One region of the Bacteroides sp. AF39-11AC genome, then DNA from elsewhere that is predicted to be linked to it. Evidence: riboswitches for the same ligand, from Rfam matches in the RefSeq annotation. Region 1 holds a riboswitch; the other holds the start of a gene.

The links. A riboswitch is a leader RNA that binds a small molecule or an ion and turns the genes downstream of it on or off. The one in region 1 is predicted to bind cobalamin.
Region 2: it holds a riboswitch for cobalamin, as region 1 does, so the genes downstream of both, DW036_RS04495 (DUF5074 domain-containing protein) here and DW036_RS10545 (TonB-dependent siderophore receptor) in region 1, are expected to answer to the same signal.

The regions. Positions count from the first base shown of each region.
Region 1 is NZ_QROH01000004.1:538,066-544,286, reverse strand. Features, by position in the region: gene DW036_RS10555 (AAA family ATPase) at 1-332, shown strand, start outside; gene DW036_RS10550 (serpin family protein) at 500-1,741, opposite strand; cobalamin riboswitch at 1,843-2,046, shown strand; gene DW036_RS10545 (TonB-dependent siderophore receptor) at 2,096-4,123, shown strand; gene DW036_RS10540 (YncE family protein) at 4,150-5,247, shown strand; gene DW036_RS10535 (ABC transporter substrate-binding protein) at 5,247-6,221, shown strand, end outside.
Region 2 is NZ_QROH01000002.1:454,832-461,052, reverse strand. Features, by position in the region: gene DW036_RS04515 (bifunctional dihydroorotate dehydrogenase B NAD binding subunit/NADPH-dependent glutamate synthase) at 1-1,599, opposite strand, end outside; gene serS (serine--tRNA ligase) at 1,833-3,107, opposite strand; gene rpmA (50S ribosomal protein L27) at 3,252-3,521, opposite strand; gene rplU (50S ribosomal protein L21) at 3,545-3,862, opposite strand; cobalamin riboswitch at 4,292-4,499, shown strand; gene DW036_RS04495 (DUF5074 domain-containing protein) at 4,619-5,791, shown strand; gene DW036_RS04490 (TonB-dependent siderophore receptor) at 5,801-6,221, shown strand, end outside.

The sequences.
Region 1 (6,221 bases):
AACCAGAACTCAATCTCTTCCCTCAGACTCAGGTAAAACTGCTTCAGCAAATAGTCCGCAAATGTTCAAAAGTCACTTTGACCACTCATAGTCCATATCTTTTATCAGCATTCAATAATCTGATAGAAGCCCACAATGCGTTAATTAGCAACCCGTCTAAAGCAGAAGAAATATATAAACTCGTACCGAAAGAATGTATCCTAAACTTTGAAAACGTAGGAGCATACAAAATAGAAAATGGCAAAGTGGTATCCATCTTAGATGAGGAATATCGTCTAATTATAGCTGACCAGATAGACTCTGTCGCCGACCTCATGCGATTGAACAATTAGAAGCAACTATTAAGCAATTGTCATCTTCTGCAAGTTTACAAAGGACAGCGATAATTGTTAGTAGCCGGCATCCAAGCAATGATACCTCTATACAGCGGGCAAAGGCATTGTTCAAGAAGAAATACAAGGTTGATCTGATTTCTAAGAATATAAGGTTGGAAATACAACTATAGTTTCGTAATCTTTCCCATAAATAAGATGGCTCCCGTACTCTTTTCCTTAATCATAAAAGCAAAAGGACGATTCACAAAGAAAGGAACAGGAGAAGACGGACCGGCAGAAGTTTCAAACATTCCTCCTATAGTAACCGCAGCCGCTTCGGTACCTTCCTCATCCACATTTATATAGGTGAATTGTTGTAAAAGACCGATATATAGCTCTGCACCGGACATATTGGCAAACTTTGCTTTACGAGCATCGAAAGCATCTTTCATCCCCATAGCTATCATGTCCTCTTCCAGCTTTTTGTCATATTCTACTTTAAAACGAGGAAGTTTAATTTGTAACTCTCTTCCTGTCATATTCTTACTCCACAGTTTCCAGTTTTCGTAATTCAGGCCGGATAAGCTTTCATCCAAGGTCTTATCTCCGGATGGCAACAGTATCACCATACTAAAAGCTTCATTGCCATAGGGTAATTCCGCAATAGAGAAATCATCAGTCTGGGTGTAATTGAACGTTGCGGTCTGGTTCATCATAGCTACTTCCTTCTGACTGCCGTCAGCATTGGTAAAGTTATCCTGTCCAGTAGCCGACTTATCAAACTGGCTTTTCCAGATACCTTTAAAATAGAGTGCATTAATCAGATACATACGAGCATCCGCAGGTATTTCCTGAATAACCTCCTTTATACAATTATTAGTCTTATTGGCGCACCATTGATTTATCACATCTTTGGCTGTCGGAGATGTGAAATCAAGTTCTTGCACCTGGGCATCGTACATTTTCTTATTCACATCAACAAAAGAGTCGTACACCTTAAAACCTTCCTTTATCCAGATAGAATTAGCTATTCCGAGTTGAGTCGTATTGTCCAGATTCAACAAAGCCGAAGTTAATTTTTGATTATAGTTGTTCAGATCATCAAGAGAGAAAGTAGTAGCAGGGAATCCTAATACATCCTGCATCTCAGCAAGCGTATTATCAGTAGCCCCATTCGTAATCATGGATAAGCAAAGTGATGCACTCAATGGAGACACAAAAACATTCGGTTTTTCTTTTTCGGTACTGCACACCTGATCGAAGAAACGGAAAGCAAAGTCTGTACCTTTGTCCATAAAATCTTGTTCCGCACGGGTAAGATTGATGTCTTGACGTGGTTTAGGTTCCAGTTGAGAAGGATTCTCATCATTCTGACAGGCTGCAAGGATACTGAGTAGGCTTAGTGCAGCAATAGTTTTCTTTAGCATAAGCATTATAATATTAGTTTTCCATTAAGTTACTCTGTTAGAATAAATGCATAAATTTATAAAATACTGCACTACATCACAAATAAAACATAAATCTTTCCTATCTTTGCTCCCGGTTTTGTTGGAGGATGCCTTTCGGTATACTCCATGAAAAGGGAATTGGGTGTGACTCCCAAACAGTCCCGCTGCTGTGAACTCATATTAAAGGATTTACCAATCACTTGTGCCACTGCCAATATTCGTATGGCGGGAAGGCGGCAAATCCGGAGTAAGTCAGAAGACCTGCAAAACCATCATTACTTATGCCTTCGAGGAAAGGGCATGAGGTGTATATAGTTTTATAGCATTCTACTTATGATAAGAGATAATCTATGCCGGTATATGTGGCTACGATTCTGTTTATGTTGTCTTATACCGTTGCTCTGCATTAATCTGCAAGCGCAACAGGTAGGAGATTCCATTACCGGAAAGGTGCATACCATTCCGGAAGTGGGAATAAAAGGTCGGCGTGTACCACAGCGCATATCTGTAGCGATGCCCATACAAGTACTTGAAAAGAACGAATTGGAAAACCTCGGACTTCAGAATATAGCTGATGCTGTTCGCCGTTTTGCCGGAGCCAATGTAAAAGATTACGGTGGCATAGGAGGATTAAAGACTGTTTCCGTCCGAAGCCTTGGTGCTACACACACAGCAGTAGCCTACGACGGAGTGGCTGTGAGCAATACCCAAGCGGGACAAATAGATATAGGACGTTTCGCATTGGATGATATAGACATGCTATCTCTGTCTGTTGGGCAAAACCATGATTTGCTGCAACCTGCACGGCTTTTCGCTTCAGCAGGAATACTGTCCATCTATAGCAAAAATCCTTTAGAAGGAACAGACAAAGCATACACTTTCAAAGGACAAATAAAAAGTGGATCCTTTGGCTTAGTAAATCCTTCTCTCACATGGGGGCAACGTATAGCACAACGAACCTGTTATACCTTTAATGGGAATTACCTACGAGCAGATGGTAATTATCCTTTTAAATTAATAAACGGCAAATATACTACGAATGAAAAAAGAAAAAATACTGATATAAAATCATGGCACACAGAAGCTAACCTGTTTCACACATTGAGAGATAGCAGCCAACTGAACATAAAAGCATATTATTTCGATTCGGAACGTGGATTGCCGGGTTCAGTAATTCTCTACAATGATCGAGCCAATGAACGTTTATGGGACAGAAATATCTTCATACAAGCCCGATACCTAAAAGAGATCACTTCGGAATGGACCTTGCAAGGTCAAGCTAAATATAACTATTCGTGGAATAAATATGAAGACACGGACGTGAAATATGAAGGAGGCAAACAAACAGACATTAACAAGCAGCAAGAATATTATCTATCAGCTACTATACAATGGCAGCCTTGCAGTACATTTTCTACTTCATGGGCAAATGACCTTGTACTTAATACACTGGATAATAATTTGCCCAACAATCCTAATCCCACACGATATACATGGCTATCTGCATTTAATTTACGCTATCAATGGAAAGGACTTACAGCCACAGGAACATTAGTACATACGCTGATTGCCGAGGATGTGAAATCAGGTAAACGTCCTGATAATCGTTCTCGTTTCAGTCCTGCCCTTTCATTTATATATCGCCCCTGGAAGAAGCACTCCCTATTTCTGCGATTAATGTACAAAGACACTTTCCGCGTACCAACTTTCAATGACCTTTATTATCAGCGTATGGGCAATACTGACCTACGCCCTGAAAAGGCACGCGAATACAATGTAGGTATTACTTGGAGCGGCACTCCATTCTCTTTCACTAATTACGTAATGCTGACCGTTGATGGATATTATAATGAAGTAAATGATAAAATTGTCGCCCTACCTACCACTTATGTCTGGAAGATGATGAATTTTGGGAAAGTACATATCACCGGGGCAGATATAACTTTACGTACCTCTATCCCTATTCACCGTAACATTGATTTATCAATAACAGGCAATTATACCTATCAGAAAGCTATTGACGTAACTTCATCAAGCAGTAAGAATTATAAAGACCAGATTCCTTATACCCCTCTACATAGTGGCAATGCTTCCATACTTGCAGAAACCTCCTGGATAAATATAGGTTATGCCTTAACTTGTGTGAGCGACCGATACAGCCTGCCACAGAACATACAGGAAAATCGCATTGATGGATATACGGAGCATACCCTGTCAGCATCCCGCGCATTCCAACTGAGAAAATGCAGACTTCGCCTCCAGGCCGAACTAATAAACCTGACAAATAAACAATATGATATTATCAAATATTACCCAATGCCGGGACGTTCATTTCGGATAACGGGTAGCATACTTTTTTAATTAATTACAATCTAAAAAAACAAAACATGAAAGTAAGAAGCTTATTATTCAGTACTCTTTGTATGCTCGCAATCTCTGTAACATTCACCTCTTGTAGCGATGATGACGATGACCCATGGAACGATGAAGGTACTAAAGTAGAATTACCACAACGACGAATGTTCATCCTGAATGAAGGAAAAGCTGATAACAACAATGCAGGCATTGCCTTTTATGCCCCTAATAAAGATGCTAATGACAGCAATAATAATTTTATTGCCAACATCTATTTTAAGCAAAATGAAAAACAGTTGGGAGACACTGGCCAGGATATATTAGAATATGAGGACAATATTTATGTCATTGTGTCCGGCTCAAGCCTATTGCTGAAACTGAACGCCGCAGCAGTGGAAGAAGCACGCCTTTCATTCAGTAGTTCTGATGGTCAACCACGATACATGGCAGCTAAAGACGGCAAAATCTACGTTACACTTTGGAGCGGAAAGGTTGCACGTATTGATTCTCGCACTATGAAAATAGAAGCTTATGTCGACGTCAATGCCAACCCGGAACAGATTGTTGAAAATGAAGGCAAACTATATGTAGCGAATTCCGGATATGGGGAAGGAACAGATGTTTCTGTAATCGACCTGAATACTTTCAAAAAAGAGAAAGATATACCCGTTGTAAAAAATCCCAATCGCATACTTGAATCAAATGATGAAGTCTACCTTTTATCATGGGGTATCTGGACCAATGTATTGGGTGAAGGCTACACTTTCCAGCGCATAAAATCAGATGATACTGTAGAATCAATAGCAGTAGCATCAGCTTTTGCAGAACATGATGATACGATTTATCTCATTTATTCTGACTGGAAAAGTGACGGATACGAACATAGTTTTTCCACTTACAATACAAAAGCACATAAACTTACTGAAGGAAATTTCTTAAAGAATGCCCCTCAGGAATTGTTATCATCAAGTATATATGGTTTTAATATCGACCCTGAAACGGGAGAATTCTATATCAGTACTTCTGACTATGTTTCCAATGGTGATATTTACCGTTTTAAGAAAGATGGAACTTTTGCTGAAAAGTTTGATTGTGGAGGTATCAACCCTAACAAAATGATTTTCTTATAATGAAACAAATTTCTTTCTTTATACTCCTTTGGGTGACAGTGTTACTTCTTTCCGCCTGCGGCGGAAAGAGCAGCACTACTTCCGGTTCTGCACAAGGAGACACCATCCCACTGCGCTATTCTTCGAATCTTTCTTTGGTAGATTACGAAGATTATACCGTTGCGCAGCTACGCAATCCCTGGGATACGGCAAAGATATTGCATACCTATATATTAGTAGACAAAAAACAGCCGTTACCCCAAGAACTGCCTCAAGGAACTCTTGTCCGCACTCCACTTAGTAAAGCAGTCATCTACTCATCCGTTCATTGCAGCTTGCTGAAGGACCTCGGTGCCTTAAATAGTATCGGTGGCGTATGCGACCTGAAGTACATCAAACTACCGGAAATCGAGGAAGGATGCCAAAACGGAACCATCACCGATGTAGGTGATGGAATGAACCCCAATATCGAAAGAATCATAGACCTGCACCCCGATGCCATCCTACTTTCTCCTTTTGAAAACAGCGGCGGATACGGGCGTGTGGAAAAGTTGAATGTACCCATCATTGAATGTGCCGATTATATGGAAACCTCTTCATTGGGACGTGCCGAATGGATGCGTTTCTACGGTCTGTTATTTGGTAAAAAAGCGGAAGCAGATGCTATGTTTGCTTCGGTAGAAAGAAGCTATAAGGATTTGCAGGAATTAGTAAAGTCCATCTCCTTTGCTCCCTCCGTGATGTGTGATTTGAAAACAAGCTCTACCTGGTACACTCCGGGTGGCAACAGCACCATTGCCAGGCTATACGCTGATGCAGGTGCCAACTATATTTTCAGAGAAGATACACATAGCGGCTCACTCCCCTATCCTTTCGAAGTTATCTTTGAGAAAGGTCAACAAACGGATTTCTGGCTGATACGCTATAACCAACCCATAGATAAAACATACAAGGAACTGGAAAAAGAGTTTGCCCCTTATGCAGGTTTCCGTGCT
Region 2 (6,221 bases), on a different contig from region 1:
TTCTTCTTCCAACTGTTCCACACTGATTGTCTTACCTATGATACAGTCTTTAATGAAGTTAACCCCCATCTTGGCTAGATTGTCAATCTCTACATCCACCACTTTGTTTGGCAAACGGAATTCAGGGATACCATACTTCAGTACACCGCCTATCTCGTGAAGTGCTTCGAAAACTGTGACATCGTAACCATATTTAGCCATATCTCCGGCAAAAGAAAGTCCGGCAGGTCCGGAGCCAATGACGGCAACCTTAATACCATTCTTTTCTTTGATCTCCGGTACGGAGATTTGTCCGCTTTCACGCTCATAGTCAGCAGCAAATCGTTCCAGATAGCCGATAGCTACCGGCTTTTCTTTCATTTTCAGGTGGATACATTTTGACTCGCACTGTTTTTCCTGCGGGCAAACACGACCGCAAACGGCAGGCAGAGCACTGGTCTCTTTTAGTGTCTTGGCAGCTTCGAGTATTTCTCCGCGTTCAATGTTTTTGATGAAACGAGGAATATCAATACCTACGGGACAACCTTCCATGCAACCTGGATTTGCACAATCGAGGCAACGCTTAGCTTCCGTCAGGGCTTGTTCCTCTGTCAGCCCTTGGTTTACTTCCTCTTTACGACTATGCGAACGGTATTCCGAATCGAGTTCGTTCATTTCAACACGCGGAATAGCGGTACGTTCTTTGGGTTTCATTGCCTTGCGAAGTTCCAGACGCCATGCGGCATTACGACTTTTCTCGTCTACTTCCTGTGCAGGTTCCGGCATAACTTTGCAGGATTCACCTTCTTCAAGCTTGTGCATTTCCTCGCGTTCGATGCTCTTGAAAGCACCCATACGCTTCAACATCTCGTCGAAGTCTACCTGATGACCATCAAATTCCGGTCCGTCTACACAAACGAATTTGGTCTTTCCGCCGATGGTGATGCGGCAAGCGCCGCACATACCTGTACCATCCACCATGATTGTGTTCAGCGAGACATCGGTCGGTATTTCATATTTCTTAGTCAGCAAACAAACAAATTTCATCATGATGGCGGGGCCGATGGCAAAACATTTGTCCACTTTCTCCCGTTTGATGACTTCTTCAACGCCTTCGGTTACCAATCCTTTGCGTCCGTATGAACCATCATCGGTCATAATGATGACCTCGTCTGCGCTTTCGCGCATTTCTTTTTCAAGGATAATCAGCTCTTTGCTACGTCCGGCAAGTACGGCGATCACGCGGTTACCGGCAGCTTTCAAAGCCTGTACGATAGGGAGCATGGGAGCTACGCCTACACCACCACCTGCACAAACCACTGTTCCGAAGTTTTCAATATGAGTAGCTTGTCCCAGCGGACCTACTACATCGGTGATGTAATCGCCCTCATTCAGTTCGCAAAGGCGGGTAGAGGAGAGGCCTACTTCCTGTACTACCAAAGTGATAGTACCGCGTACGGTGTCAGCCGCCGCAATTGTCAATGGCATACGTTCGCCTTTTTCGCCTACACGTACAATGACGAAGTGTCCTGCCTTACGTGAGCGGGCTATTAAAGGTGCCTCGATCTCTAATTTAAAAACCTTTTCAGAAAAATGTTCTTTGCTAATGATTTTGTTCATTATCTATAAATTTTGTTGGTATAATTACGTAATCACTTTCAGATTGTTACGGTTTGCAAAGATACGGGTTATTTGGTAAAAACAAAGAAAGTTTCTTCTAAAAAGCTGTGTAACTGATGTGGGCAAACGATAATTCGCTCTTACCAGGTCATATAGACGTAATGATATAAACGTCTGTGGTTACCTGTGTAAGAGCGAATTATGATTTACCCGCCAGAATAGCGCAGTTATTTTTAGTCAATCATTTCAAAACCCGTATACGGCACCAGTGCCTTTGGAATACGGATACCTTCCGGTGTCTGATTATTTTCCAGTAAAGCGGCAACGATACGTGGCAATGCCAATGCAGATCCGTTCAATGTATGGCAAAGCTCTGTTTTCTTTTCTCCACTGCGGTAACGGCATTTCAAGCGATTAGCCTGATAAGTATCGAAGTTAGAAACGGAACTTACTTCCAGCCAACGCTTCTGTGCCTCAGAATAAACTTCGAAGTCGAAGCAAAGAGCGGCTGTAAAGCTCATATCACCGCCACACAGGCGAAGGATACGATATGGCAATTCCAGTTTCTGCAACAATCCTTCTACATGGTCCAACATCTCTTTGTGAGACTTTCTGGAATGTTCAGGCTTGTCAATTCGTACCAGTTCTACTTTAGAAAATTCGTGCAGACGATTCAAACCGCGCACATCTTTACCGTAAGATCCGGCTTCGCGACGGAAACACTGCGTGTAAGCACAGTTCTTGATAGGAAGTTGCTTTTCTTCCAGAATCACGTCGCGATAGATATTGGTTACAGGAACTTCAGCTGTCGGAATAAGATATAAATCGTCTACTTCACAATGGTACATCTGGCCTTCCTTATCGGGCAACTGGCCTGTTCCGTAACCGGAAGCTGCATTTACCACTGTCGGAGGCATGATTTCCAGATAGCCAGCCTTACGGGCTTCGTCCAGAAAGAAGTTGATCAGTGCGCGTTGCAACTGTGCACCTTTCCCTTTGTAAACAGGGAATCCGGCTCCTGTGATCTTTACGCCTAAGTCGAAGTCTATCAAATCATATTTCTTCGTCAGTTCCCAGTGAGGCAGTGCATCTTTGGGAAGTTCGGTTTCCATGCCCCCCATTTTCTCTACTACATTATCCTCGGCACCCACACCTTCGGGTACTTCATCATAAGGGATATTAGGAATTGTGTAGAGTAGATTCTGCATATCTTCAGCAGCCTGGTCCATTTCAGCTTGCAAAGTCTTGTTGCTTTCTTTTAGTTCGGCTACACGACTTTTGGCAGTTTCAGCTTCCTCTTTCTTTCCTTCCTTCATCAGTTGTCCGATAGATTTGGAAATAGAGTTCACTTCAGAGAGGTTATTATCTAATACAGACTGTGTGCTACGTCTTTTGTCGTTAAAGGCAATTACCTGGTCTATTGTCTCTTTAGCATTTTTGAAATGCTTCTTTTCCAGTCCGCGGATCACCGCGTCGGTGTTTTCTGTAATTTGTTTGATGGTAAGCATATCTTGATACTTTGTTTTGATTAAAATCTTGATTTGAGAGTACAAAGATAAGTAAAAAACAAATAAGGTGTTGTTTTTGCTATAAAAAGAAAGGGATGCAATCCATTGGATTACATCCCTTTTCTTTATTTCTTATTCTGAAACTTACGCTTCTGTGCCTTCAGCAGGAATAACAGATACATAACGTCTGTCTTCTCTACCTACTTTGAACTGTACAGTTCCATCTACTAAAGCGAAAAGAGTGTGGTCTTTACCCATGCCGATGTTATTACCCGGGTGGAATTCAGTACCTCTTTGACGAATGATGATGTTACCTGCTTTGCAAGCTTCGCCACCAAATATCTTAACGCCTAATCTCTTGCTCTGTGATTCGCGGCCGTTCTTAGAACTACCGACACCTTTTTTATGTGCCATTTCTTCTTACTGTTTTAAATTGATTAAGCTACTACTTCTGTAATTGTTAACTCTGTGAATTGTTGACGGTGACCGTTCAACTTGCGATGACCTTTTCTTCTTTTCTTGTGGAAGATAAGAACTTTATCACCTTTTACCAGGCTTGATACAATCTGGCAAACTACTTTTGCACCTTCTACAGTGGGAGCACCTACGGTGATAGCACCTTCTTTGTCTACCAAAAGAACTTTGTCAAATTCTACTGTTGTACCGTTTTCTGCATTCTGGATGTGGTGTACAAACAGCTTTTTGCCAGCTTCTGCTTTAAATTGCTGACCGTTGATTTCTACAATTGCGTACATTTCTTATATATAATGTATAAGTTAGCTCCGTCGGGTGGTCTCTAATCACTTAGAAAGCACTTTGTCGAACCCGGTGCGGAATAATCGGGCACAAAAGTACTTTTTTTATTTGGAACAGACAAACGTTTCTTCCTCTTTTTTCGAGTATTAGATTCGCGGAATCTATCAGAAGGGGATGTTTGCATGTCTGATTCATACCAACTCCGTGTCAAGGCCGTACCAACTCCGTATCAAGTCCAAGCGTATAGATACGGAGAAGACACGGAGTAAATAAGACTTAGATATGATGAATATACGGGGCCTATTCATAAAGTATTGAGTACTGAACCGGGCAAACTTATAAGAGAGAATAAAACATTAAGTTCATTTTCTCTTTTTTTAGAATATTCTTCCTTGCATGATTTATAATATCTATATTTGCGTCTGGATTTAAGAATCCGGCTTTCGGGTGCTTCGTGATATATCTTATCAAACGAGGTGAAAAGGGAATCAGGTGAAACTCCTGAACAGACCCACTGCTGTGAGCTTCATTAAACTTTTCGGATAAATTCTACACTTGTCCACTGTCTGTATAGGATGGGAAGGACTTCCGAAAGGGAAGCGAGTCAGAAGACCTGCCTGCAAAGTCTGCAATCTACAGTTTCGGGGGAAAAGAAACGTAAGAGATTCACATTGCTTCAACTCATATTGTTATAGATATGGGAGGTCATTGCTCGGACTTCGTACCTCGAAACATAACGAAAAATAATTGTGTGTATGCAGAAGAAACGCATTTTGAGGTTATGTTATGCAGTGCTAATAGTGTTATTATCCGCTTGCGAGTATGAGGATGATTTTCCTGCCGGAGTGGGCGAGGGTAATATCGAAGCTATTGTTTTGAACGAGGGAAGAATAGGTACGAATATGGGAGCTATATCCGTATTGTACCGTAACGGGATGGTGAGTCCCGATGTCTTTCGTGTTGTGAATAACCGACCGTTAGGGGATGTAGCACAATCTATTACGATGATTAATGGGAAGTACTTCATCGCTTTGAACAATTCTAAGAAAATCGAGATTGTAAATTCCAAGACTTTCGAATCCGAAGGTACGATACTTTATACACAGGCAGGATTACCGCGTCAGATTGTAGCTATATCGGATACCACTGCTATCGTTTCCGATCTTTTAAGTAACAATGTCTCCGGTGTTGATTTGCCCAGTCAGCTGGTACGAATCCGTACCGTACCTCCTTATGGCTCTCCCTTGGAATATATTGTTATCAGGAAATGGGTCGAATATATGGAAGTGGCTGATCATAAACTCTTTGGTATTACGGCAAAAGGGCTTTATGTGTTCGATTTGGACAATATAACTCTGGAAGGAAGCCGCATGATAGAAGAAGTCTATAATGAGGAAGTTACTAAAACCTGTAAATTGCTGAAAGACAAAAACGGTAAGATATGGGCTTTGATGAACGAACGCGATAAAGGAAAACCCACTGCTATTTTGTTGAAGTGTATTGATCCGCAGACGGAGAAGGTAGTGACTACTTACAGACTGCCTTTTGTCAGTAAGAATGAAGCTAAAGAAGGGGATGTAACCGGAACTATCAGCTATAATCGGACAGACATGGATGCTACTAAAACTCTGATTTATTTTAGTGTGCGAACCTGCAAACCGGGTCTTCCGAATGACTCACAACAAAGTATTTATACGTTGAACACGGATGATGGCACTTTTAAATTACATCGTCATGTGCCTGGAGTAGATATGATGTATGGTTGTGGAGTAAGTCCGCAAGGGGAAGTGTATATCTGCGACTGCCTGGACTATTCGGCACAGCGTGGCTATATTCGTCATTATAAAGAGAGTGGAAATGTTGAAAGTTACCGTGTTGGTATTTATCCCAATCAGGTCTATTTTCCTGAATTATCCGAAGTTCAATAATCTGAGTTTATGAGAAAACTGTTTTTCCTGATAGTTGCCGCATGTCTGCTGGTGACTGATGCGATAGCTCAGAAAAAGGATACGATTGCCTATGGTCTGAATCTGGATGAGGTGCAGATTGTAGCCCGTCGGATACGCCATGCCAATGAAGCAAATGCCGGTGCAAAAGTGACGCATCTTGAACCTGAATTGTTGCAAATCAATAAAACCCGTTCGTTTTCTGAGTTATTGACCGAAAATTCGGCTACTTACATTAAGAGTCTGGGTACGGGAGCATTATCTACAGCCTCTTTCCGTGGAGGAAGTGCTGCGCAAACCCGGGTCAACTGGAATGGAATCAACATCACGCCGCCGATGTCCGGAGTGTTTGACTTTTCGCAGTTCCCTGTCTTCTTTGCCGACAACGTGAACCTTTATTATGGAAGCAGTC